One region of the Glutamicibacter sp. NPDC055354 genome, then DNA from elsewhere that is predicted to be linked to it. Evidence: riboswitches for the same ligand, from Rfam matches in the RefSeq annotation. Region 1 holds a riboswitch; each other region holds the start of a gene.
What was found. A riboswitch is a leader RNA that binds a small molecule or an ion and turns the genes downstream of it on or off. The one in region 1 is predicted to bind S-adenosylmethionine.
Positions count from the first base shown of each region.

Region 2: linked by a shared signal. The riboswitch ahead of ACWICV_RS15515 (acyl-CoA dehydrogenase family protein) and the one ahead of ACWICV_RS11020 (O-acetylhomoserine aminocarboxypropyltransferase/cysteine synthase family protein) in region 1 are both predicted to bind S-adenosylmethionine.
Region 3: linked by a shared signal. The riboswitch ahead of ACWICV_RS13575 (acyl-CoA dehydrogenase family protein) and the one ahead of ACWICV_RS11020 (O-acetylhomoserine aminocarboxypropyltransferase/cysteine synthase family protein) in region 1 are both predicted to bind S-adenosylmethionine.
Region 4: linked by a shared signal. The riboswitch ahead of ACWICV_RS15460 (O-acetylhomoserine aminocarboxypropyltransferase/cysteine synthase family protein) and the one ahead of ACWICV_RS11020 (O-acetylhomoserine aminocarboxypropyltransferase/cysteine synthase family protein) in region 1 are both predicted to bind S-adenosylmethionine.

Region 1 is NZ_JBSHMB010000002.1:170,994-176,838, reverse strand. Features, by position in the region: gene ACWICV_RS11035 (hypothetical protein) at 250-489, shown strand; gene ACWICV_RS11030 (PhzF family phenazine biosynthesis protein) at 1,307-1,621, opposite strand; gene ACWICV_RS11025 (cystathionine gamma-synthase) at 1,848-3,053, opposite strand; gene ACWICV_RS11020 (O-acetylhomoserine aminocarboxypropyltransferase/cysteine synthase family protein) at 3,050-4,357, opposite strand; SAM riboswitch class I at 4,442-4,532, opposite strand; gene ACWICV_RS11015 (LysR family transcriptional regulator) at 4,762-5,703, opposite strand; gene ACWICV_RS11010 (DUF1852 domain-containing protein) at 5,827-5,845, shown strand, end outside.
Region 2 is NZ_JBSHMB010000004.1:93,429-99,273, reverse strand. Features, by position in the region: gene ggt (gamma-glutamyltransferase) at 1-303, shown strand, start outside; gene ACWICV_RS15520 (LLM class flavin-dependent oxidoreductase) at 386-1,789, opposite strand; gene ACWICV_RS15515 (acyl-CoA dehydrogenase family protein) at 1,847-3,178, opposite strand; SAM riboswitch class I at 3,194-3,285, opposite strand; SAM riboswitch class I at 3,553-3,654, shown strand; gene ACWICV_RS15510 (ABC transporter ATP-binding protein) at 3,660-4,481, shown strand; gene ACWICV_RS15505 (aliphatic sulfonate ABC transporter substrate-binding protein) at 4,569-5,591, shown strand; gene ACWICV_RS15500 (ABC transporter permease) at 5,661-5,845, shown strand, end outside.
Region 3 is NZ_JBSHMB010000003.1:54,910-60,754, reverse strand. Features, by position in the region: gene ACWICV_RS13585 (GntP family permease) at 288-1,649, shown strand; gene ACWICV_RS13580 (hypothetical protein) at 1,725-2,099, opposite strand; SAM riboswitch class I at 2,374-2,464, shown strand; gene ACWICV_RS13575 (acyl-CoA dehydrogenase family protein) at 2,515-3,741, shown strand; gene ACWICV_RS13570 (acyl-CoA dehydrogenase family protein) at 3,770-4,999, shown strand; gene ACWICV_RS13565 (MBL fold metallo-hydrolase) at 5,117-5,845, opposite strand, start outside.
Region 4 is NZ_JBSHMB010000004.1:81,901-87,745, forward strand. Features, by position in the region: gene ACWICV_RS15455 (CoA-binding protein) at 1-6, opposite strand, end outside; gene ACWICV_RS15460 (O-acetylhomoserine aminocarboxypropyltransferase/cysteine synthase family protein) at 6-1,379, opposite strand; SAM riboswitch class I at 1,495-1,589, opposite strand; gene ACWICV_RS15465 (histidine phosphatase family protein) at 1,701-2,261, shown strand; gene ACWICV_RS15470 (RNA polymerase sigma factor) at 2,376-2,873, shown strand; gene ACWICV_RS15475 (methylated-DNA--[protein]-cysteine S-methyltransferase) at 2,870-3,499, shown strand; gene katG (catalase/peroxidase HPI) at 3,598-5,781, opposite strand.

The sequences.
Region 1 (5,845 bases):
CATCAGCCGCCTCGATCGCACCTTTGCACCTCGATCGAGGATGTTCCGCGGCCCAGTCAGCGGTGCCCGGAAGGAACTAACGAAATACGAACAATTCAACGTTCAGTGCGTCGGGCGGGTCCCGTCCGGGTGTATTCACGCTCGCCACCGAACAAGAGATGACTCCCGGGGAAACTTTTAAGGAGTGGTTGATTCGGGGGTGCGTCCGGAACGCACCGGACGCACCCTGGCAACGAAAGGATCAGCACCATGCGTGAATCATTGCTCAACGTCCACCTCAATGACGAGCAAATCGAAGTTCTCAATGCTGCGCTGTGCGCCTACCGAGACCATTTCAGCGAGCTTCTTGAGTTGAACGAAGAAACAGAAGGACCGCAAGCTCGCGAGAACAACAAGTACTGGCAGAGCAAAGTCCACGCGATTCAAGAATTGATCGATCAAGTCAACGACTCACTGTATGGTTCCCAACCCCGGGAGGGGCCTCAATAACTTCACAGGCATTCCGCCACCGCACACTATTCACCTATCTGCCTGGTGATCGTCGACCTTCGAGTGTTGGAATAGGCGTTTCGAGGCTAGGTACCGTGTTTAGGAGACTGATCGAATATAGGTCATCGAGCCGGCGGCCCGCTGCAGCGCGTGCTCCGCGATCCTGCGAATGTTCTCGCGGACCGTGGAGCACGCGCAAATGAATCAGCATGGTCAGTGCCCCTGCTGCGGCATCGCCCAAAGGCGTGTGCGCCGCGATGTCGGGGAGCGGTTGGGCGAGACTGAGTGGATTAATCCGGGTTTCCCAGCTCGCGGAGCGTTTCAAGGGTACGTTCGGTGCCGGCTATCCGATGTGCCCAGATCACGCGCCTGCTATCGGCCCTCATGTATCTCAGTCATGCTTCCCATCGCGACCGGCTGGCGATGTGGCTCGATTCCCCGCGCTCGGTAAGCACCTTTTCCGCGCCAGCGGCACGCATCTTGGCTTCCTGCGGCGTTGGGGTCCCCTGGTGCCGGCTTACTCGCGCGTATCCGATAATTGCCATAGCAACAACAGGACCTTGAGCCCTTCGACCTATTTTGGTTTTAAACGGCGTTTCTGACATGCAAAGACCCTGCTTATCGCCGGAGCCGGTAAATGTTAGTTGCGACCGGCGGCTAAGACCAGTACCAGACAGAGGTTCTTGGCATGAATTTCCTCTTCAGCCATGGCGCCAGGGCGAAGGATCTTCCGCCGTCTCGGCTGGCGAACTCCTGACGTGGATGTGCCTGCTCAGAGCAGATGGACGTCGCACTGTCATCAGACTGCCGTTGTGCCTCAGTATAGGATACTGGCCGTTCCTCCGGCCCACACCATCCTGCCCTGGAATCTGACTGCGTGCTCGCCGGACCTGCCCATCAGCGTTCTCCGGGAGGCTCGATAGTTCGCAGGTGTCTTCGCAGTATTGGTGAGCCATTGGACGCCCGAGGCGTTCATCGATCCGCATACCTGATCCTCGAACACGTTGGCTTCAGGGGAGAAAGTGTGCAGCTCGAACGCATGCGGCGATCCCCCGGCGTGCGCGCCGACGGCACCGACCTTCGCATTGGGCAAGTCGGGTTCCAAGGCCTGAACCTCCTCGGAGGAGCCCACTGCACCACGGCCCCGTCCTTGCCATCGCCAACTAATGGATTTCGCGGCATAGGCGGCTCCTCGAAAGCAATCGTCGTGAGGGGCGCAGATCGCGATGCCGGAGATCATTAGGTTGGAACCCAGATTTGCAAGCTTGGAGTGCCCCGGAGGCGCGAATCGCTAAGCGGTGCCGACGTCTTGCACGCGGGCCTTCCTGTGCGGACGGCCCGCGTGCTGCGACGGCAGGTCAGGCGGTAGCCAGGCTGCGGTGCTGGATGCTGTCGGCCTCGGAAGCCTTCGCGGCTGCGGCCAGCCCGCGTTCCAGATCGGCAATCAGGTCCTCGGGCTCCTCGATGCCCACCGAGAGGCGGACCAAGTTCGCTGGAATCTCCAGCGGTGTGCCGATCAGCGAAGCGTGGGTCATTTCGCGCGGATAGCAGACCAGGGATTCAACCCCACCCAGGGACACCGAGAGCTGGAAGTATTCCATGGACTCGGCGAAGGCGCGGGCTGCCGCTTCATCGGAGAGCTGCAGTGAGAGGATCCCGCCGAAACCGCGCTGCTGGCGCTTGGCGAGCTCGTGGCCCGGATGGCTTTCCAGCCCGGGATAGTAGACGCGGGCGACCTCGGGACGGTCATCGAGCCAGCGGGCCAGAGTGGTTGCGGTGGCGCAGTGGCGTTCCATGCGCAGGCCCAGGGTCTTCAGCCCGCGGGCGGCCAGGTAGGAATCCTGCGGACCGGAGACCGCTCCCCCGGCGAACTGCTGGTAGCCGACGGCTTCGGCCAACGATTGGCCGCGGTGCAGGTAGTCTGCCACGATGACCGCCCCGCCGAGAACGTCGGAGTGCCCCCCAATGTACTTGGTGGTCGAGTGCACCACCGCGTGCGCTCCGAAGTCAAGCGGCCGCTGCAGGTACGGGGTGGCGAAGGTGTTGTCCACGACCAGCAGGGCGCCGTGTTCGCGGGCGATGGCCGCCCAGCCGGCCAGGTCGGCGATGCCCAGCAGCGGGTTGGATGGGGTTTCCACCCAGAGCAGCGCGGTGTTCGGGCGCATCGCGGCGCGCACCGCATCCAGATTGGTGATGTCCACCGCCGAAGAGGTGATCCCCCATTTGCCGTGCAGCTTCGAGATCAGCCGGTTGGTGCCGCCGTAGCCGTCGGCACCCAGCACGATGTGGTCGCCTGGCGCCAGTACCGCGCGCAGCAGCGCGTCTTCGGCGGCGATGCCCGAGGCGAAGGCGAATCCGGCGGTCCCGCCTTCCAGTGCGGTGAGCTGCTCTTGGAATCCGTCGCGGGTGGGGTTCGAGCCGCGGGAGTATTCATGCCCGGAACGCAGCACGTTGATGCCGTCCTGGATGAAGGTGCTGGTCTGGTAGATCGGGGGCACGACCGCCCCGGTGTGCGGATCCTTGTGCTGGCCGGCGTGCACGGCCAGGGTGTTGAAGCCGCTCATGCGAAGCTCACTTCCTTGGTGTCGGCGGTGGTTGCGGCCAGCGCGAGATCCAGCGATTGGGTGATGTCTGCCAGCAGGTCGGCTGGGTCTTCCAGTCCCACCGACAGGCGCAGGGTCGAGGTGTTCAGCCCGGCGGCTGCCAGCTGCGCCTCGGAGAGCCGGCAGTGCGTCATGGTGGCCGGGTGGGCGACCATGGTGCGGGTATCGCCCACATTCGCGGCCAGGCTGATCAGCTTGAGCCCGTCAATGACCGGGGAAACCAGGGATGGGTGGGCCAGCTCGATGGCCAGCACGCAGCCGGTGCCCTTCGGCGCCAGCGCCCGGGCCAGCTCGTGGCTGGGGTGCTCGGGCAGCGCGGGGTGGTGGATGGCGGCAATGCCCGGATACTCGGCAAGCGCGTCGATCAGCCGGGCGACGCTGCGCTGCACGTGGGCCGCGCGCACCGGCAGGGTCTCGATGCCTGCAAGGATGCCCTGGGCGCTGGCCGGTGCGAGGGTCGGGCCCAGATCGTGCAGGAACTTGGAACGAACCAGCATCGCGTAGGCCGCCGGCCCGTGGCGTTCAAGCAGCGAAGCGCCATTCAGCCGCACCCGCGGCGCGGCGATCTGCGGCCAGCGGGAGGAATCGGAGAAATCGAAGGTTCCCGAATCCACCACTATCCCGCCGAGCACCGAGCCGTGCCCGGCCAGAGCCTTGGTGGCCGAGTGCACCACGATGTCCGCTCCGAGTTCCAGCGGGCGCACGTTCAGCGGGGTGGCCAGGGTGTTGTCCACCACCACCGGGATGTTGCGCTCGTGCGCGATGGCCGCAATGGCCGGGATGTCGGCCACGGTGCACAGCGGGTTGGAGACCGATTCTAAGAAGAACGCCCGGGTGTCCTCCTCAATGGCAGCGGCCCAGGCGGCCGGATCGGCTTGGTCGACAAAGCTGACGCGGATCCCGAAGTCGGCGAAGGTGTCGGTGAACAAATCCACGGTGCCGCCGTAGAGCGAGGAGGAAGCCACAATGTGCTTGGGTCCCTGGGTCAGGGCCAGCAGGGACAGGGCCACGGCAGCCTGCCCGGTGGCGGTGGCCACCGCGTGGGCCCCGCCTTCCAGGGCGGCCACGCGCTGTTCGAGAATCGCAACGGTGGGGTTGCCGGTGCGCGAGTAGGTGAAGCCGGCCTGGCGCAGGGCGAACTTCTCCACCGCTTCGGCGTGCGATGCGAATTGGTAGGCCGCGGAATTGTGCAGTGGCGGCAGCATCGGGCGGAAGTCTCCGCTCGGGCGGTACCCTGCGTGCACCGCGTCGGTTTCCTGGCTCATGGCTCCTCCTCGATTCTCTGCGAGGGAGTGCACCGATTGGCATCGTGCGGCGGCACGAAGCTACGCAAAAACGCGTTCGGAACTGCTCCATCGTTCCTGGCGGTAGCACCTTTCGGTTTCCCGATGGTTGCTGCGGCGTCTCCGAGCCAGATCTCTCAGCCGCTCTTGATGGGTTGTTCTTCCATGGTTGGCTATCCGCCGCAAACGGTGCAAGCGGTATCCGGCGCCCGGCTTCATACAAGGCCGCCAGGCTTCATATGACTTCTCGTTGTCATGATGACGCGGTGGCCGGCAGCACTTTATGACGCGACCTTTTGAGATGAATCGGCGTGATGCAGGGGTTTTGCTGGAAGTTTGTGACGATGTGCCGGTGCTCGATGACCGGGGGTTACGCTGCTGGCGGCTCAGCCGAGCACTTCTACCCCGAAGCTGGCGACCACCGTTCGCACTTCTTGCAGGTAGCGCTGGGCCTGGTCGGTGAGCGGGATAGCGGCGTGGTCGATCCAGCCGATTTCGATGCGCTCCTCGATGGCCAGCGGGATGGCCACGATGGAGGGATCCAGCTCGTCGCTGATGATGCCGGTGGAGATCGTGTACCCGCCCAAGCCGATCATGAGGTTGAAGATGGTGGCGCGGTCCGAGACCTGGATTTCGCGTTGGCTGGAGCGCGTGGAGAGCACCTCCTCGGCGAAGTAGAAGGAATTATTCGCGCCCTGGTCGAAGGTCAGCCGGGGCAGGTCTTCGAGGTCTTCGAGCGTGACCTGGGTTCGGGTGGCCAGCGGGTTGCTGCGCGAGATGAAGATGTGCGGATCAGCCAGGAACAGCGGGTGGAAGACCAGCCGGGATTCGCGCAGCAGCTTGTCGATGACCTTTCGGTTGAAGTCGTTGCGGTACAGGATCCCGATGTCGCTGCGCAGCGTGCGCACGTCCTCGATGATCTGCTCGGTGCGGGTCTCGCGCAGCGAAAACTGGTATTCCTCGGCCCCGCTGGCCTGCACCATCCGAACAAAAGCATCCACCGAAAACGAGTAGTGCTGGGTGGAGACGCCCAGCAGCCGCCGGGCGGAGGGGCGGCCGAGATAGCGATGTTCAAGAAGCTCCACCTGCTCGAGGACCTGCCGGGCGTAGCCGAGGAATTCGGCGCCTTCGGCGGTGAGCGTTACTCCCCTGGCCGAACGCATCAGCAAGGTGCGCCCCACCCGTGATTCAAGCTCCTTCATCGCTGAGGACATGCTGGGCTGTGCGACGTAAATCAGGTCGGCGGCAGCCGAAATCGACCCCTCGGAGGCCACCGCCACGAAATAGCGAAGTTGCTGCAGCGTCAAACCATTTGTTCCCTGAACCATAGCCAGAGTCTATATGAATCCATAGTTATATCGAGTTACCCGATATCAAGAATCACCCTGCATGATTGACGCATCGACTTCCCCTCGGCCCACCACGGCCCCCAAAGAAACAGATTGGCCATCATGGCAGACGCGTTGACCT
Region 2 (5,845 bases), on a different contig from region 1:
CTGCAGACCCTGGTGAACCGCATTGATCTGGGCATGGATATCAGCGAAGCCATCGCCGCTCCACGTGCTTCCCAGCGCAATACGGCAGTGGTCACCGCGGAACCGGAGTTCATCCAAGCCCATGGTTCGGCGCTCGAAGCCTTCGGGCACAAGCTCGCGCCAGCTGGGGATTCCTTCACTCCGCAGGCGGAAATCGGGGCGGTTGAAGCGGTGGAAATCGCTGCCGACGGCACACTCACCGCCGCGGCCGAGCCCACGAGGCGCGGCGGCGGTTCAGCCATGGTGCTGCAGCCAACCGAATAGGCCCGCAGGCAGACGGCGGCCCCCGGCAACTTCATTCGAAGGTGCCGGGGGCCGCTGTCTGCTGCGCTAGCAGGCGATGCGCCTAGGCCTGCGCGGCCATCCGGTTGGAGATCTTGTACCGGGCTGCGCGGTGGGTGTCCTTCACGCGGTCGCCGGCGCCGAACATCTTGTGGCGCAGCGAGCCCTCGGTGTATTCGGTCTTGTAGACCCCGCGCGCCTGCAGCTCGGGAACCACGTACTCGACGATGTCCTCGAAGGTGCCCGGAGTGACAGCATAGGCGAGGTTGAAGCCGTCCACGTCAGTGTAGTCCACCCAGTCGATGAGCTTCTCGGCTACCTCGGCGCCGGAACCAACGGAGACCGGGCCGAATCCGCCCACGCCGATCCATTCGGCCAGCTGGCGGATGGTCCACGGCTTGCCGGTATCGCCGCTGGCCTTCTTGAAGGTTTCCACCGAGGACTGGATGGCGTTGGACTTCACGTCGTCGCCGATGACATCGTCGGGACCGTAGACGGACATGTCGATGCCGGTCCAGCCGGACAGCAGTGCCAGCGACCCCTCGATATCCACGTAGGAGCTGTAGTCCTGGAACTTCGCCTGGGCCAGTTCGGTGGTTTCGGCGGTAATGATGGTCTGCATGGCGAAGACCTTGATGTCGTAGCGGCCACGCCCGGCGGCCTCGGCAGCGTCACGGATCTTGCTGACCGCTTCCTTCAGCAGGTCGCGGGTGGGGCAATTGACGAAGATCGCTTCGGCGTTCGACGCGGCGAACTCGGTGCCGCGCTTGGAGGCGCCGGCCTGGTAGATCACCGGGGTGCGCTGGGTGGACGGCTCGGTGATGGCGATGCCCGGGACCTTGAAGTACTTGCCCTCGTGCTCGATCGGGTGCACCTTGGCCGGGTCGGTGTAGACGCCGGTGGCCTTGTTGTTCTGCACCGCGTCGTCTTCCCACGAGCCTTCGAGCAGCTTGTAGACCACCTCGAGGTACTCATCGGCGTGGTTGTAGCGCTCGTCGTGCTCCATCTGGTCTTCCTGGCCCATATTGCGGGCCGCCGATGGCAGGTAGCCGGTGACGACGTTCCAGCCCACGCGGCCGTTGGTCAGGTGGTCCAAGGTGGCCAAGCGGCGGGCGAAAGCGTACGGGTGCTCATAGGCGGTACCTGCGGTGACGCCGAAGCCGAGGTTCTGGGTCACAGCGGCCATGGCGGAAACCAGCATCATCGGGTCGTTGACCGGTGCCTGCGCGCCGGAGCCCAGCGGGGTCACGTTGGTGCCCTTGTACACGTCGTAGGTGCCCAGCACGTCAGCAAGGAACAGCCCGTCGAACTTCCCCTTTTCCAGCACCTTGGCCAGGTGGGTCCAGTAGCCCAGGGTGTTGTAGGTCGAGGCCTTGTCCTGCGGATGGCGCCACAGGCCCGGCGACTGGTGCACCACGCAGTTCATGTCGAATGCGTTGAATAAGATCTCGCGCTTGTTCTCGCTCATGGCTTTGCCCCCATAGGTCGGTAATCGTGGAAAGTTGCTGGTTTGCGTCGCAGGCCCTCAAGCCCGCTGGGTTGAATCTTCGCCGGTGACGGACAGCCGCTGCGGCTGGACACCGTTGATCTCGTAGTCCCCGACGATGCGCGCCTTGTAGATCGCCGGGTTATGCGTGGCGATGGTGCGCGCATTGCGCCAGTGCCGGTCCAGGTTGCAGCCGCTTCTGGTGGACGAGGCTCCCAGTCCGTCGAAGAGCTTGCTGGTCACGCCGATGGCCAGTGGCTGCACCACGGTTTGCGCGCGGTTGGCGGCCAGCTCGCATACTGCGTAGCGTTCTTCGTCGTTCAGTCCCGGGTCGCCCAAGGCGGCTTCAACTTCGAGTACCGCGCCGATCACCACGGAGTCGGCAGCGAAGGACTCCGCGGAAACTTCGCCCACCAGCTGGAGGACCTGGGGTTCCTGGTATACCGGCACCCCGGTTCCGGTGGTGAAGATGCGGGTGCGCGCCTGCACCGCGCTACGCAGGTCGTTCAGCGCGGCGCGGGCGATGCCGGCCTGCACGGCCATGAGCACCAGCTGGAAGATCGCCGCTTCGGAGTCATTGGTCTGCTGCGGCATGAAGCAATCCACCGGGACCTGGTGGAATTCGGTGGTGCCGGTTCCGGTGAGCCCCTGGCCGAATCCATCCCAGTCGTCGAGGATCTTGACGCCGCTGCGCTGGGTGGAGACCACGGCGATCTGGCGGCCGGCGAGCTCCGGGTGGGCCACGGCAACGGTGGTCCAGTCGGCAAAAATGGTGCCGGTGCAGTAGTACTTTTCACCGTCGATCACCCAGCGCCCGTCCACGGTGCTGGCCTTGGTGTTCAAGGTGCCCAGGGCGTTGCCACCGCGTTCGGTGTAGGCGTTGCCGATAATCTGCCCGGCAGCGATGCGAGCGACCCACTTCTTGCGCAGCTCTTCGTCCTCCAGCGCCAAGACGTTCTCGACGAATGCGACATGTGCACGCCACAGCTGGCCTACGTGGGAGTCCGCCTCGGACAGCTCGATGAGCAAGCGGAAGACATCCACCAGCCGTGCGCCGTAGCCCCCATCGGCAACGGAAAGGCGCAACGCACCGAACCGCTCGCGATTCAGCAGGCCTACCTGCTCGAAAGGAAGCACGCGGTTCAAGTCGCGGTCCTTGGCGGTTGCGGCGATCTGCGCAAAAACGGGACGGAAGATTTCGGCCAGCCGGTCGTATTGCTCATCCGCACTTGGTCCGGGGGTGATTTTCAGCAATTGCCTAGTCGGCAACTGTTCTTCAAACTTGTCCAGGCCCATTGCGGTGGCCTGCGAAGGGTCACTGAGCTGGTTGAAGTCCAGTCCGAGGGCATTGTGCGATTCACCAATAGGCATCAGGGTTCTCAATTCTTTCCATCGGTCCTGGCGGTAGCACCGTCCCGCTATTGGGGTGGTTGCTGCGGCGTCGTGGAGCCAGATCTCTCAGCCGCTCTGGATGGGTCGTAATTCATTTGTAACGGTAATAAACCGGTGATTCCAACCCGCGAAGTCACATTTCGTCCCAGTGCCGGCAGTGCCCATCTTCAAATTTCACAGCCTAATCCGTGTCCTGCCGAAGATGAGTTGCAAAGTTTTGCTTAATGTCGAGCAAACCGGCCTGCAATAAAATAAATAACGAAATTTCTGGGCAATGTGACGTAGTTGTCGAAGATTTTTTCATATTACGCGAGATTTGCGTTCAAATCGTTCGACTCGTTGTAATGGACACGTAACCATCCCGAGCGGCCGAGAGATCTGGCTCGTTGACGCCGCAGCAACCACCTTTGGAGTTTTGCTCTGCAGGCCGGTGCTACCGCCAGGACCGATGGAGATGAACATGACTCTTTCCTTTGCAGCGCCCGAGGCAGCTCCCGTTGTCTCAGCTTCAAGCGCCCTGGACGTGCAGTTCAGCAACGTGTCGCGGACCTTCACCACCAAGATGGAAAGCCGCACCGTCCTGGCCGATATCAACCTGCAAATTCCAGCAGGTCAAGTCGTGGCCATTCTTGGAGCCAGCGGTTGCGGAAAATCCACGCTGCTGCGTTCAGTATCGGGCTTGGACCACCCCACCACCGGCACCATCCGCACCGGCACCCGCGAGGTCACCGGCATCAACGAGTTATGCGCCGTTGCCTTCCAGGAGCCCCGGCTGCTGCCATGGCGCTCGGTTCGCCAGAACATTGCACTAGGCCTGGCACCGGAAACCGATAAGCGCGCCGGCAACTCGCTGATCGATGAGTTGATCGAGCTGACCGGTCTGAGCCATGCAGCCAGCTTGCGCCCACGAGAGATCTCCGGAGGCATGGCGCAGCGGGTTTCGCTGGCTCGCGCGCTGGCTCGGCGCCCGGGTGTATTGCTTCTTGATGAACCCTTCGGAGCCCTCGATGCGCTGACACGCTTGAAGATGCAGGATCTGCTGCTCTCGATTCACGCATCGTTCCCCACCACCGTTCTCATGGTGACCCATGATGTGGACGAGGCGTTGACTTTGGCTGACCGCGTGATTGTTCTGGGGCGAGGCGCTGGGCATAGTGCAGCGGGCGTCATCGAAGATCTGTCCATCTCAGCTGGGCATCCACGCCGGCATACCGATGAAAAGTTCGTTGCAGATCGTCTGCACCTATTGCGCCTGCTCGGCGTCGACCCAACCAACCATTAGTCCCGGGCACGCCGTGGGGCCCGAACCATTCGGCGGCCTCTCTGCCTTTCACCTACACCGCTTGCACGCACAATTCTAGGATTCTCCATGCTTTTGAACCGTCTCACCCGCCGCACTGCATTGTCCGCCGCCGCCTTGCTCGTTGGCGCAATTGCCCTGACCGGCTGTGCTGGCGAAAACGCTACAGCCTCCTCGGATGGTCAGACCCTGTCCATCGACTTTGCCACATACAACCCGCTGAGCCTGGTGCTCAAGGAAAAGGGATGGTTGGAAGCAGCCGCCAAGGAGCAGGGCGTAAATGTCGAATGGATCCAGTCCGCTGGTTCCAACAAGGCCAATGAAGCTCTTCGCGCCGACGCAATCGATGTTGGTTCCACAGCCGGTTCCGCTGCGCTCCTGAACCGTTCGAACGGTGCACCCATCAAGACCATCGCACTGTATTCGCAGCCGGAATGGGCGGCCCTGGTAGTGGATAGGGACTCAAAAATCGAGTCCGTTGAAGATCTCGCTGGCAAGACCGTGGCCGCTACAAAGGGCACCGACCCATACTTCTTCCTGCTGCAGGCGCTGGAATCCGCGGGCTTGAGTGAAGCTGACATCAAGCTGCAGAACCTCCAGCATGCCGATGGACGTACCGCCCTGGCCAACGGCTCGGTTGATGCCTGGAGCGGTTTGGATCCGATCATGGCCGCTGCCGAAAAAGACGGCGCGCAACTGGTTTACCGGAACTTGGATTTCAACACCTACGGTGCGCTGAACGCTCGCGAAGACTTCATTGAGCAGAGCCCCGAACTCGCCCAGCTCGTTGTCGATGCCTACGAAAAGGCTCGTGGCTGGGCAGCTGACAATCCCGAGGAAACCGCAGAAATCCTGGCCGACGTAGCAGGGCTCGAACCAGGAGTTGCTGCCACCGTCATTGAGGAACGCTCCAATCTGGACGTTCCGGCAGTTCCCGACGCCAAATTCACTGGAGTCCTGAGCAAGATTGCTCCCACGCTGGTCGCTAGCGGCGATGTCTCGGAGCAGGAATCCGTTGATGAAGCTCTGGAAACCCTCATCGATGACCAGTTTGCCGTCAAGGCAGACGCAACAAAGATCTCCGGAGAGTAACCAGCCATGAGTCCCACTAACGTGGCTGGAACCCGCGGAAGCCAAACACCTGCCAAGCAGAAGGCCAGCATGGCCGCAACGATCCTGCGTGCCCCGAAATGGCTGCTTGCGCTGGTCTTGCCGCTGACCACCCTGGCTGTGTGGCAATTTGTCACCGTTACCGGAATCGTTGCTCCGTGGACACTGCCAACTCCGGGTTCAGTGGTTTCTGCTGCCAGTGAGCTCTTCCAGGATGGCGAACTCGGAAAGCACAT
Region 3 (5,845 bases), on a different contig from region 1:
TGGAAACTAGGGGAGCTGGCGCCGGGGCTGGGAAGGGTGGGATGTTTGCACACATTGGCTCTTTCGAACCCAGGCAAATATGGTCGTGTGCCCATAGGTATTCGGGGTCACTTTTCCTAGTATTGGCAGGATGATCGATCTTTGCGCCCGAAACCGGGGTGGCACGGTGGCGTCTAGCCCAACGGGCAAAGCCTTGAGCGGCTTTGCCGATAGGGCTGGTCCACCCGTTGAGCCATTGCGGGCTGGACGCAGAGAACTACCGATATTGGCAAAGGAGCCAACCCGCCGTGTACGAACTGCTTGTTCTGCTGATCCTTGTTGTGGCCATCGTGATGGTCACAGCACGCCTGAAGATCAGCCCATTCCTCGCCCTCGTTGGCGCCGCTATCCTGGCGGCCTTCGCCTACCGGATTCCGCTGGCCGACGTGGCTTCGACGGTCACCACGGCTTTCGGCAGCACCATGGGAAATATCGGACTGGTGATCCTGTTCGGAACGATGATCGGTGTCATCCTGGAGAAATCCGGCGCCGCGATCTCCATGGCAGATGCGCTGATCAAGGTCCTCGGTACCCGGTTCCCCAACCTCACGCTATCGATTATCGGCTACATCGTTTCCATTCCGGTCTTCTGCGACTCGGGATACGTGGTGCTCAACTCGCTGCGCAAAGCCATCACCCTGCGTACCGGGGTCTCCGGGCTGGCAACTTCCATCGCCCTGATGACCGGCCTGTACGCGACCCACACCATGGTGCCTCCAACTCCGGGCCCGCTGGCCGCGGCCGAAAGCATCGGCATTGCCGATAACCTGGGCTTGATCATCGCAGTCGGATTGCCCGTTGCGGCCATCTCGGCACTTGCTGGCTTGGCCTACGCCAGCCGCTTCAACAAGTCCCAATGGACCCCGTTGCCAAGCGACGACCACAATGACATCTCCGAACTCGACTATGAGCAGCTGCGTGCAAGCTTCGGAAAATTGCCCAGCCCGGCGCTGGCCTTCATGCCGATCCTGGTTCCGCTGGTGCTGATCTGTGTCGCATCCATTGCGAAGCTGCCCTCGCACCCGATGGGCGAAGGCACTGCCCTGGAAATCCTTTCCTTCTTGGGGACGCCGGTTATTGCGCTGATCTTCGGCTTGATCTCCTCGACTTTCCTTTTGAGCGGTGGCAGCAAGCTGGCGGTCTTCAATGAGCAGATGAACGAAGCTGTACGCACCGCTGCTCCGATCTTGCTGATCACCGGTGCCGGCGCCGGCTTCGGCGCGGTCCTGGCCGCGTCGGATCTGACCACGATTCTTTCGGATTCACTCAGCGGACTGGGCTTGGGCCTGGCTGTGCCATTCCTGATCGCCGCTGCGCTGAAGTCCGCCCAGGGCTCGTCCACCGTCTCTATGGTGACCACTTCCGCGCTGGTCGCTCCGATGCTCGGCTCCCTGGGATTGGGTTCGGAGCTGGGCATGGTGCTATCCGTATTGGCAGTAGGCGCCGGTGCGATGGTTGTCTCGCACGCCAACGACTCCTACTTCTGGGTCGTCTCGCAGCTCAGCCGCATTCCGGTGATCACCGCCTACAAGACCCTGAGCGTGGCTACCGCCATCCAGGGCACCGCGGGGTTCCTGACTGTACTGGTCCTGGGAGCCGTACTGCTTTAGCAGCACGGCTTCCAAGAAAGCAACGGATCGCGCCATCGGCAGATGGCGCGATCCGTTGCTTTAAGCAGTGCTGGATTAGCCCAGGCCTGCCGCCGGGAAGCTCCGCACGGCCTTATTCGCTGTGGCAGTCGAGATCACCAGCAACGCGATGGCGGCCAGGTAGCCGGCTCCGGTCGCGGCGAAGGAGAAACCGAATTGGCCCAGCAGGCAGAGAACTGCTGCGCTGGCCAATGCCGCCCAACCGGCCCAGGAAGCCGCGGCAAGCAGGGGCGCAGCCTGCTGATGCCCGGCGAGCCAGGCCCCATCGCTGGCCAAGGTGTGGCGCGTCTTGATGCCGATCGCCGCATTGCGAGCGAGCTTCCGGTCCCGTGCCATTGGGGCGAGGAACGCTGCGACCAGCGTTATGCTCAGCAACCCGAACATGAAGGCAATCACGCCTGCTGGATCCACTTGCCGCCTCTTCTGCCGATTGATCTTGAATGGCCATTCTATGCGGTCGCATGGAAGTGCCCTGATCCACGCTGTGTTCCCAATCGATGCCTAGGGGAACGCCTTTGAAATCCAGTTCCAGCATGCCAATTGCGTCATGCGAAGGTCATATGACGTCTTATCCGCCCGTTTTCCGGCAGGGCGAAGGCGCGAAGATGACGTATTTTGTCCTGCTGTTCCTCCGCATGACAGCGCCCTTCCCGAGGACCTGCCAGCAATGCTTGACTCGGAGCACAACCCATCCAGAGCGGCTGAGAGGCCTGGCTCCGAGACGCCGCAGCAAGCCTGCACTCCGCAGGTAGTGCTAACGCCAGGTTCGATGGATCCGCAGATTTTCTGCATCCTTCGGAATCCATAGCCCAAGAGGAGAACGAAGATGACTGTACTGGATACCCAATTGCCGCGCGTGCCCTACACCGGCACTGCTGATGAAGCTGAACTGGCTCATTGGCGCGACGTCGCCCAGCAAGTAGCTGACAAGCTGGCGGCTGACGCGCTCGAACGCGACCGAAAGAACGCCCAGCCTTTCGCCGAAGTGCAGCTGCTGCGCGAAGCCGGGTTGCTCAATCTCTTAGTGCCTGCAGAATTCGGCGGAGCCGGAGCCCATTGGGAAACGGCCTTCGAAGTTGTCCGCATACTGGCCGCAGCTGATGGATCCATCTCGCAGTTGCTGGCTTACCACTACATCAACCAGTCCGGCATTGCGTTCTATGCCCCGGCAGAAGCCCAAGGGGCATGGTGGCAGCGCACCGTGGAAGGTGGCTGGCTCTGGGGCGATTCGGTGAATCCAGTGGATCCGGATTTGACGCTGAGCGCCGAAGGGGACGGCTACCGACTGCATGGAGCCAAGCGATTCTCCACGGGTTCCGGTGTTGGCGAGGTCATCGTCATCAACGCGCTGGTCCAGGGCGGAGAATACGACGGGCAGATTCTCGCGTTGGTTCTGCCACGCGATATCGATGGCTTGGAAATCGTTGACGACTGGGACTACCTGGGACAGCGGCTGAGCGCGTCGAATTCCTTGAAGTTCCACAACGTGCGGCTCGAAGCAGGGGACTTGCTGGGATTCGTCACCGATGAACCGGTCTCCACCCTGCTTACCCCCGGTATCCAGTTGGCCTTCGCCAACTTCTACCTGGGCATCGCCCAGGGAGCACTGGAGCGCGGCAAGCAGATCTTGCTGGGCCGCAAGAACGCCTGGCTGTTCTCGCAGGCAGAGACCTACTCGCAGGACCCGATCTTCCAGCGCACCGTCGGAGAGCTCAAAGCCCGCACTGCAGCAGTGGCGGCGCTGACCGAGAAGCTGGGCCGGAAATTCGATGCCCTGCTCTCGAAGGCCGGGGAAGTCACCCAGCCCGAACGAGCGGCGTTGGCCGTGGAAATTGCTGAAGCCAAGGTGGTCTCCACTGAGGTGGGAGTGGATGTGGCGAACCGGATCTTCGAGGTGACCGGTTCATCTTCGACTGCGAACTCGGTGGGTCTGGACCTGTACTGGCGCAATGTGCGCACCCATTCGCTGCACGACCCAGTGGACTACAAGAAGATCGAGGTCGGCGCCTACTTCCTGCGCGGAGAGTCCCAGCCGCTCTCGCTGTACACCTAAGAAAACTTCTCCCGGATTGGACTGAACGATGACTGTACTTGCAACTGGCAATCGACTCGCAGGCCTCAAAAACCGCTTCGCACCGCTCTTCGCGCGCATTGCGCAGGGTGCAGCTGAACGCGACCGCACCGGCGAATTGCCCTACCAGCAGGTCGCGGACCTGGCCGCTGCTGGCTTTGGCGCGGTTCGGGTCCCGGAATCGCACGGGGGTGCCGGTGCTACGCTGCCCGAACTCTTCGAGCTCTTCGTGGATCTCGCGGCGGCGGATTCCAATATTGCCCAAGCACTGCGCGCGCACTTCGCCTTCGTCGAGGACCGTCTGGTTGCGGCCCCCGGCCCGGGGCGCGACAAGTGGCTGGCCCGCTTCGTGGCGGGAGAACTGGTGGGTAACTCCTGGACCGAGGTCGGCACCGTCAAGGTCGGGGACGTGATCACCAAGGTCACCCCGGACGGCGAGGGCGGATTCAAGATCAACGGCACCAAGTACTACTCCACCGGCTCGATCTTCGCCGACTGGCTCGATACCTACGCAGAGCGCACCGACACCGGAAAGCGCGTGATCGCCGCAGTCAACCGCCACCAGCCCGGCGTCGAGCTGGCCGATGACTGGGATGGCTTCGGCCAGCGCACCACGGGTACCGGCACCTCCACCTTCACCGATGCGATTGTCGCCGAAGAAGACCTCATCGACTTCGATACGCGTTTCAAGTACCAGACAGCTTTCTACCAGCAGGTGCTGCTCGCTGTTCTGGCCGGCTCCGCCAAAGCAGCCGAGCGCGACTTCGCCGCCGAGCTGAAGGCGCGCAAGCGGACCTTCAGCCATGCCGCGGCCAATCTGGCGGCCGAAGACCCGCAGCTGCTGCAGGTGATCGGCGAGGTCTCCGCGGCGGCCTTCGCTGCCGCGGCAACGGTGGAACGAGTGTCGACGGCATTGCAGGGAGCCTATGAAACTGCGCAGGCGCTGCACACCGGCGAGGTGACCGGGGAAGAGGACGAAGCAGCCAACGATGCGGCAGAGCTGGCCAGTGCCCAGGCGCAGGTGGTGCTCACGCCATTGGTCCTCAACGCGATCACCCACGCTTTTGATGCGCTGGCCGCCAGCGCCACGAGCGTTACCAAGAACCTGGACCGGCACTGGCGCAATGCCCGTACCGCCGGCAACCACAACCCCTGGGTGTTCAAGGCGCGGTTGATTGGCGACCTGGCGGTCAATGGCACCGAGCTTCCGCGCGTGTGGGCGATTGGTGCATCAAAGTAGATTCCATGGTCTTGCGAGCCCAGCATCCTTTGCCGGTGCTGGGCTCGTGGTCGTCGGCCCGGGGCAATTGATCGACCATCGTTCCAGTCGCCTGACGGATAGCTGCCGGCCTTGGCCCTAGCGCACCTGGGTAACCGTGCCACTTGCGATATGGAAGATATCCAAGTCGCGGGGCACGAAGAGGCCGCCAGAGAACTGTTTCGAAGCCCGCTGCCAAACTTCCATTCCAGATCCAGCGGGAACCAAATGATGCAGCGCCAAGTTCCGTGCTCCAGCCCGCTGGGCGATTCGACCTGCGTCTTCTGCGGTGGTGTGCGCGCGCCGATGATGTCCCATGCTCGCTTCCAGTTCGGAGGATGAAGCATGCGGGTAGCTACGAGCGATGGCCTCCAGATCAATAGCTTCATGGAACAGCAAGTCGCAGCCTTGGGACAGGCGCGCAAGATTTGCGCTTGGCGCTGTATCGCCGGAAACCACGACCGATCCATATCTCGAATCAAAGCGGAATGCGAATGCCGGAGCGATAGGTTGGTGCTGGACCAGGATAGCGCTAATTTTTACATGCCGATCAGCGTATATTTCAAAAGGCTCCATGTCCGGATGGTTGTTGTGGTTGGGGTGGAAGCCTGTGCCGGCGGGAATCTCGATATCTACGCCATGGAAAATATCCGAAATATCAGGTGCCGCCGAATCCCGTCGGCGATCGTTGAGATCTGTCGCATGGGCGCGCAGCAGCAAGTTGACCATGGCGTTGGTCCCGGGTGTGGGCGACTGCGGAAATATGGCTTCCGGCTCTTCGGCCGCTGTCTGCATCGAGGGCAGCACTCCTCGATCACCCGGTCCGAA
Region 4 (5,845 bases), on a different contig from region 1:
AGTCATTAGATTGCTCCCTTCGAAGCGGTTGGCAATGCGCAGGCGGAACCGTCGTAGGCCGGTGCCTCGAACCCTGCGGCGGAACCGGCAATCGCTTCCTGCGAAGCGGCCAGCGCCTGGTCCAGATCCCAGAGGATGTCCTCGACATCTTCCAGTCCTACCGACAGGCGGATCAAATCTTCTGGCACGCCAGCGGAGACCAGCTGCTCGGCGCTCAGTTGCTGGTGGGTGGTGGAGGCCGGGTGCAGCACCAGGGTGCGGGCATCGCCGATGTTGGCCAGGTGGCTGGCCAACTGCAGGGCTTCGATGAACTTCGAGCCGGCTTCGCGCCCGCCCTTCACCCCGAAGCTGAAGACCGAGCCGACGCCCATGGGCAGCAGCTCCTTGGCCTGCGCGTGCTGCGGGTGGGATTCCAGGCCGGCATAGTTCACGTAGGTCACGCGCTCATCGGCCTGCAACCAGGCAGCGACCTGCTTCGCGTTGGACAGGTGGTTGTCCATGCGCTGCGGCAAGGTCTCCAGGCCCTGCAGCAGCTGGAATGCGGACTGGGCCGGCAGAGCCGGTCCGAAGTCGCGCAGCTGCTCGCTGCGCAGCTTGGTCAGGAAGCCGTACTCGCCGAAGTTGTCCCACCAGGAGACGTTGCCGTAGCTGGCAACCGGTTCGGTCATGGTGGGGAACTTGCCATTGCCCCAGTTGAACTTGCCCGACTCGATGACCACGCCGCCCAGGGTGGTGCCGTGCCCGCCGATGAACTTGGTGGCCGAGTGGATCACGATATCCGCGCCGTGCTCGATAGGGCGCAGGATGTACGGGGGAGTGAGCGTCGAATCGACTACCAGCGGGAGATCGTGGCGGTGCGCCACCTCGGCCAGGCCCTTCAGGTCAGCGATGTCGCCGGACGGGTTGGCCACCACCTCGGTGTAGACGGCCTTGGTGTTTTCCTGGATCGCCGCTTCGAAGTCGGCGGGATCATTGGAGTCGATGAAAGTGGTGTTGATGCCGAAGCGGCGCAGCGAGACATCGAGCTGGGTGATGGTGCCGCCATAGAGCTTCGAGGAAGCCACAATGTGGTCGCCTGCCTGGGCCAAGGCCGCGAAGGTGACGAATTCCGCGGCCATGCCCGAGCCGGTGGCTACCGCTCCGATGCCGCCTTCCAGCGAAGCCATGCGCTCTTCGAAAGCCGCTACGGTCGGGTTGCCGATACGCGAGTAGATGTTGCCGTACTTCTGCAGGGCAAAGAGGTTGGCCGCATCGTCAGCGTCCTTGAAGACGAACGAAGTGGTCTGGTAAATCGGCACTGCGCGTGAGCCATGCTCGGCATCGGGGGTGCCTCCGGCATGCAATGCTCGGGTGCGGAATCCAAACTTGTGATCTGCCATGGTGGCTTACGACTCCTTGTCGATTGGGGTTTCGCGGGCACCGCAGGGCGGGCCGCGATCGAGGCAGGAATCCCGGAATCAATGTCGCTTCCTGCTGTGGTCCAACGGGTAGGCGGCTGCATCGTTTCTGGCGGTAGCACCGTAACCACCGGATGTGGCAGGTTGCTGCGGCGTCATCGAACCAGATCTCTCAGCCGCTCGGGATGGTGTAATAATCTTCGCAACATGACCGTTCGTGACCCAACTATGAGTCGTAACGTTGCGTATTGGAGCTGTTATCGGAGATTCTTCGATACCTATTACCCCGGTTAGGCTGGAGTCATGGATACTTCGCTGGCACTGGTGCGACACGGGCAGACCGATTGGAACCTTGCAGGGCGCCTGCAGGGGCGTACCGATATCCCGTTGAACGATACCGGGCGCGAACAAGCTCGCGAGGTCGGGCGCCAGCTCATCGGCCAGAACTGGTCGCTGGTACTTGCTTCGCCCTTGGAACGTGCCCGGGAAACTGCCGCGCTGATTGCCCAGCAGATCGAGGCCGAGACGGGGAACGCTGTTCCGGAACTCATTGAACGCGGCTTCGGCCCGCTGGAAGGCCGGATCATGGCCGAGGTCAGCGAAGCGGAATCGGCTGCTGCCAAGGACCTGCGTGAGCCGCGTGCCCAGATCTTGAGCCGTGCGGTGCCAGCGCTGCTGGACTTGGCCAGCAGGCATGCCGGGCGCAAGGTCATGATTGTCAGCCATGGGGCCACCATGCGCACCATCCGTGACGCATTGGCCGGAACCACGGATCCCCAAGGCGTGGAAAATGGCGAAATGCTCCACTTGGACTTGATCCGCCTTGAGCAGATCGCCAGCGAATTGGATCTGATGGCATTCTAGGAATCCATGGGGTCTCTGCGTGAAGGAAATTTTTTTCATTCACGCCTCACAAAATGGTCTCCTCGTACGTTTACATGGTGAGAAGCCATGAAGGCGCAAAATGCCAGGAGATCCATGCAAGCACCGTTCGAGCGGATAGTCCAGGACTATGGACTGAACGTCCTGCGCGTTTGCCGTGCCCTGCTTGATGAGCATCGCGCGCAAGACGCCTGGTCCGAAACGTTCCTTGCCGCGCTCAAGGCGTACCCGCAATTGCCTGAAGACGCCAATGTCCTGGCATGGCTAGTGCGTATTGCCCGGAACAAAGCCATTGACGAGTTGCGCAGGAACAAGCCGGAAATCCTCATCGGCCAAGACGTGGACAGCCTGGCCCCATCGGCCCAACGGCCGGATCTGCAGTTGGAGAACCTGCAGCTGTGGCATGAGGTGAACCAGCTTCCTGGCAAGCAGCGGCAGGTGGTGGCCTACCGCTATCTGGGCGGAATGAGCTACGCGCAAATTGCCGGAATCCTTTCCGGCACCGAAGCTGCCGCCCGGCATTCGGGCGCCGATGGGATCAAGAATCTGCGGGCCCGGATGGATGACCAAGAACTATGGAGGGAGCAGCCATGAACGGAATAAATTATCGGCAGCAGGCTACGGCCGCTGAAGCGCAAATCCTCGACTCGCTGCAGGGCCGGCTCGTTGAGCGGGCCCGTGCACGGGAACTTGTTGATGTTGCCTATCGCGTGGTCGATAGCCCCGTGGGGGCCTTGCTGCTGGCCAGCACCGATGCCGGGCTGGTCCGGGTCGCTTTTGAATCCGAAGGCCATGACCGGATTCTGGAGGTGCTCTCGGAAAGGCTCAGCCCGCGGATCCTGCGCGACAAGTCGAGCCTGGATGGTGCCGCCCGGCAACTGGAGGAGTATTTCGCGGGCCAGCGGCATGGCTTCGATCTTCCGGTGGACTTGCAGCTCTCCACCGAGTTCCGCCGCCAGGTGCAGCTGGAACTGGGTCATATCGATTACGGGCATACCCTGAGCTACGCCCAGCTGGCGCAGCAGATCGGCAAGCCGAAGGCGGTGCGGGCCGTCGGTTCAGCCTGCGCCACCAACCCGATTCCCATCGTGCTGCCCTGCCATCGGGTGCTGCGCACCGATGGTTCATTGGGCGGCTACCTGGGAGGCTTGGAAGCCAAGTCCGAGCTGCTGAAGCTGGAGAACCCGGACTTCGCCAGCGGCGCCGCGACGCTGTTCTGACGGGCAGCTCCCGCATGAAACAAGTGCTGGGCTGCTGCCTCCCTTGCGGGAAGCAGCAGCCCAGCACTAATTGCTACGGGCTCGCGGCCCAGCAGCTGCTACTTGCTGCGCAGTTCGAAGCGATCTGCGTCCATGAGCTTGGCCCAAGCGGAGGCGAAGTCATTGACGAACTTCTCCTTGGCATCATCCGAAGCGTAAACCTCGGCCAGTGCACGCAGCTCGGAGTTGGCACCGAACACCAGATCCACGCGGCTGCCGGTCCAGCGGCCATCGGTGGTGGTGTAGGTCTGCTCGTCAGCGGATGGGGTCCATTCCAACCCCAGCTCCAGCAGGTTCGCGAAGAAGTCGTTGGTCAACGCGCCTGGGGTGTCGGTGAAGACGCCCAAGTTGGAGCCGTCCCAGTTATTGCCGATGACGCGCAGTCCACCGAGCAGTACGGTCGCTTCCGGTGCCGAGAGGCCCAGCAGATTCGCGCGGTCGATCAGCAAGTACTCGCTAGGCAGCTTGACGAAGCCCGAGTCGTAGTTGCGGAATCCGTCGGAAACTGGTTCCAGCCATGCGAACTGGTCAACGTCGGTTTGCTCCTGGGTTGCGTCTACGCGGCCCGGGGTGAATGGAACCTCGACCTGCTGGCCAGCTGCCAGGGCTGCCTGCTCGACTCCGACGTTGCCGGCTAGGACAACGACGTCCGCGAAGGAAGCCTTGATCCCGGAAGTGGCGTTGAAGTTGTCAACAATCTCTTCCAGCTTGGCAATTACCGGTTTGAGCTGCTCAGGCTGGTTCACGCTCCAGGAGACCTGTGGTTCCAGGCGGATGCGGCCGCCGTTAACGCCGCCGCGCTTATCCGAGGTGCGGAAGGTCGAAGCGGCCTTCCAAGCCGTGGATACCAGCTGCTGGACGGTCAGTCCCGAATCGTTGATCAGGGCTTTAAGTGCGGCAACTTCAGTTGCACCCAAGGTGGTCTGCGGAGCTGCTGGCAGTGGATCCTGCCAGAGCAGGTCCTCAGCAGGAACCTCTGGGCCGAAGTAGCGGGACTTCGGGCCCATGTCGCGGTGGGTCAGCTTGAACCATGCGCGGGCGAAGGCGTCTGCGAACTGGTCTGGGTTCTCCTTGAAGTTCTTGGAGATCGGGCCGTAGACCGGGTCGAAGCGCAGGGCCAGGTCGCTGGTAAGCATGCGTGGCTCGCGGTGTTCCAAGGTCTCGAATGCAGGCTGGACCAAGCCGGCTCCGCCATTGTTGACCGGGCGCCACTGCTTGGCGCCTGCTGGGGATTCGAACAGTTCCCATTCGTAGGCGAAGAGGATGTGGAAGAACTCGTTGTCCCAGCGGGTTGGGTGGTAGGTCCAGGTGACTTCAAGACCCGAGGACACGGTGTCCGCGCCCTTGCCGGTGCCGTGGCCGTTCTTCCAGCCCAATCCCTGCATTTCAAGCGGAGCTGCTTCTGGATCCGGGCCGATCTTGTCATCGGCATGCGCGCCGTGGGTCTTGCCGAAGGTGTGGCCACCGGCGATCAGCGCGACGGTCTCCTCGTCGTTCATGCCCATGCGGCGGAAGGTTTCGCGGATGTCTACGGCCGAGGCCAGCGGATCCGGATTTCCGTCAGGACCCTCAGGATTCACGTAGATCAGGCCCATCTGCACTGCTGCCAGAGGAGCATCCAGGTCTCGCTTGCCGGTGTAGCGTTCGCTGTCCAGCCAGACCTTTTCCGGGCCCCAGTAGACATCGTCATCTGCTTCCCAAACGTCCTTGCGGCCGCCGGCGAAACCGAAGGTCTCGAAGCCCATGTCTTCCAGAGCCACGTTGCCAGCCAGCAGGATAAGGTCGGCCCAGGAAATCGACTGGCCGTACTTCTTCTTCACTGGCCACAGCAGGCGGCGAGCCTTGTCCAGCGAAACGTTGTCAGGCCACGAGTTCAGCGGAGCGAAGCGCTGCTGGCCTGCGCCGCCGCCGCCGCGGCCGTCGTGCGAGCGGTAGGTGCCTGCGGAGTGCCAAGCCATGCGGATGAAGAACGGGCCGTAGTGGCCGAAGTCTGCTGGCCACCAGTCGTGCGACTGGGTCATGATTTCGGTCAGGTCGGCTTTTACTGCCGACAAGTCGAGGGCATTGAAGGCTTCAATGTAGTCGAAGTTCTCGTCCAGCGGGTTGGAAACCTGCTGGTTCTTGGCCAGAATCCTCAGATTCAGCTTATTCGGCCACCATTCGGTGTTGGCATTGCCCTGGGTAGGGTGAATTCGACCCGCGCCGCCAACTACTGGGCACTGACCTGCAGTCATCTCAGACATGTGCTCTTTCCTTCCGGATTGTTTAGGGTTTATCTGGTTTTATCCATCGCACAGCAGCTGCGCT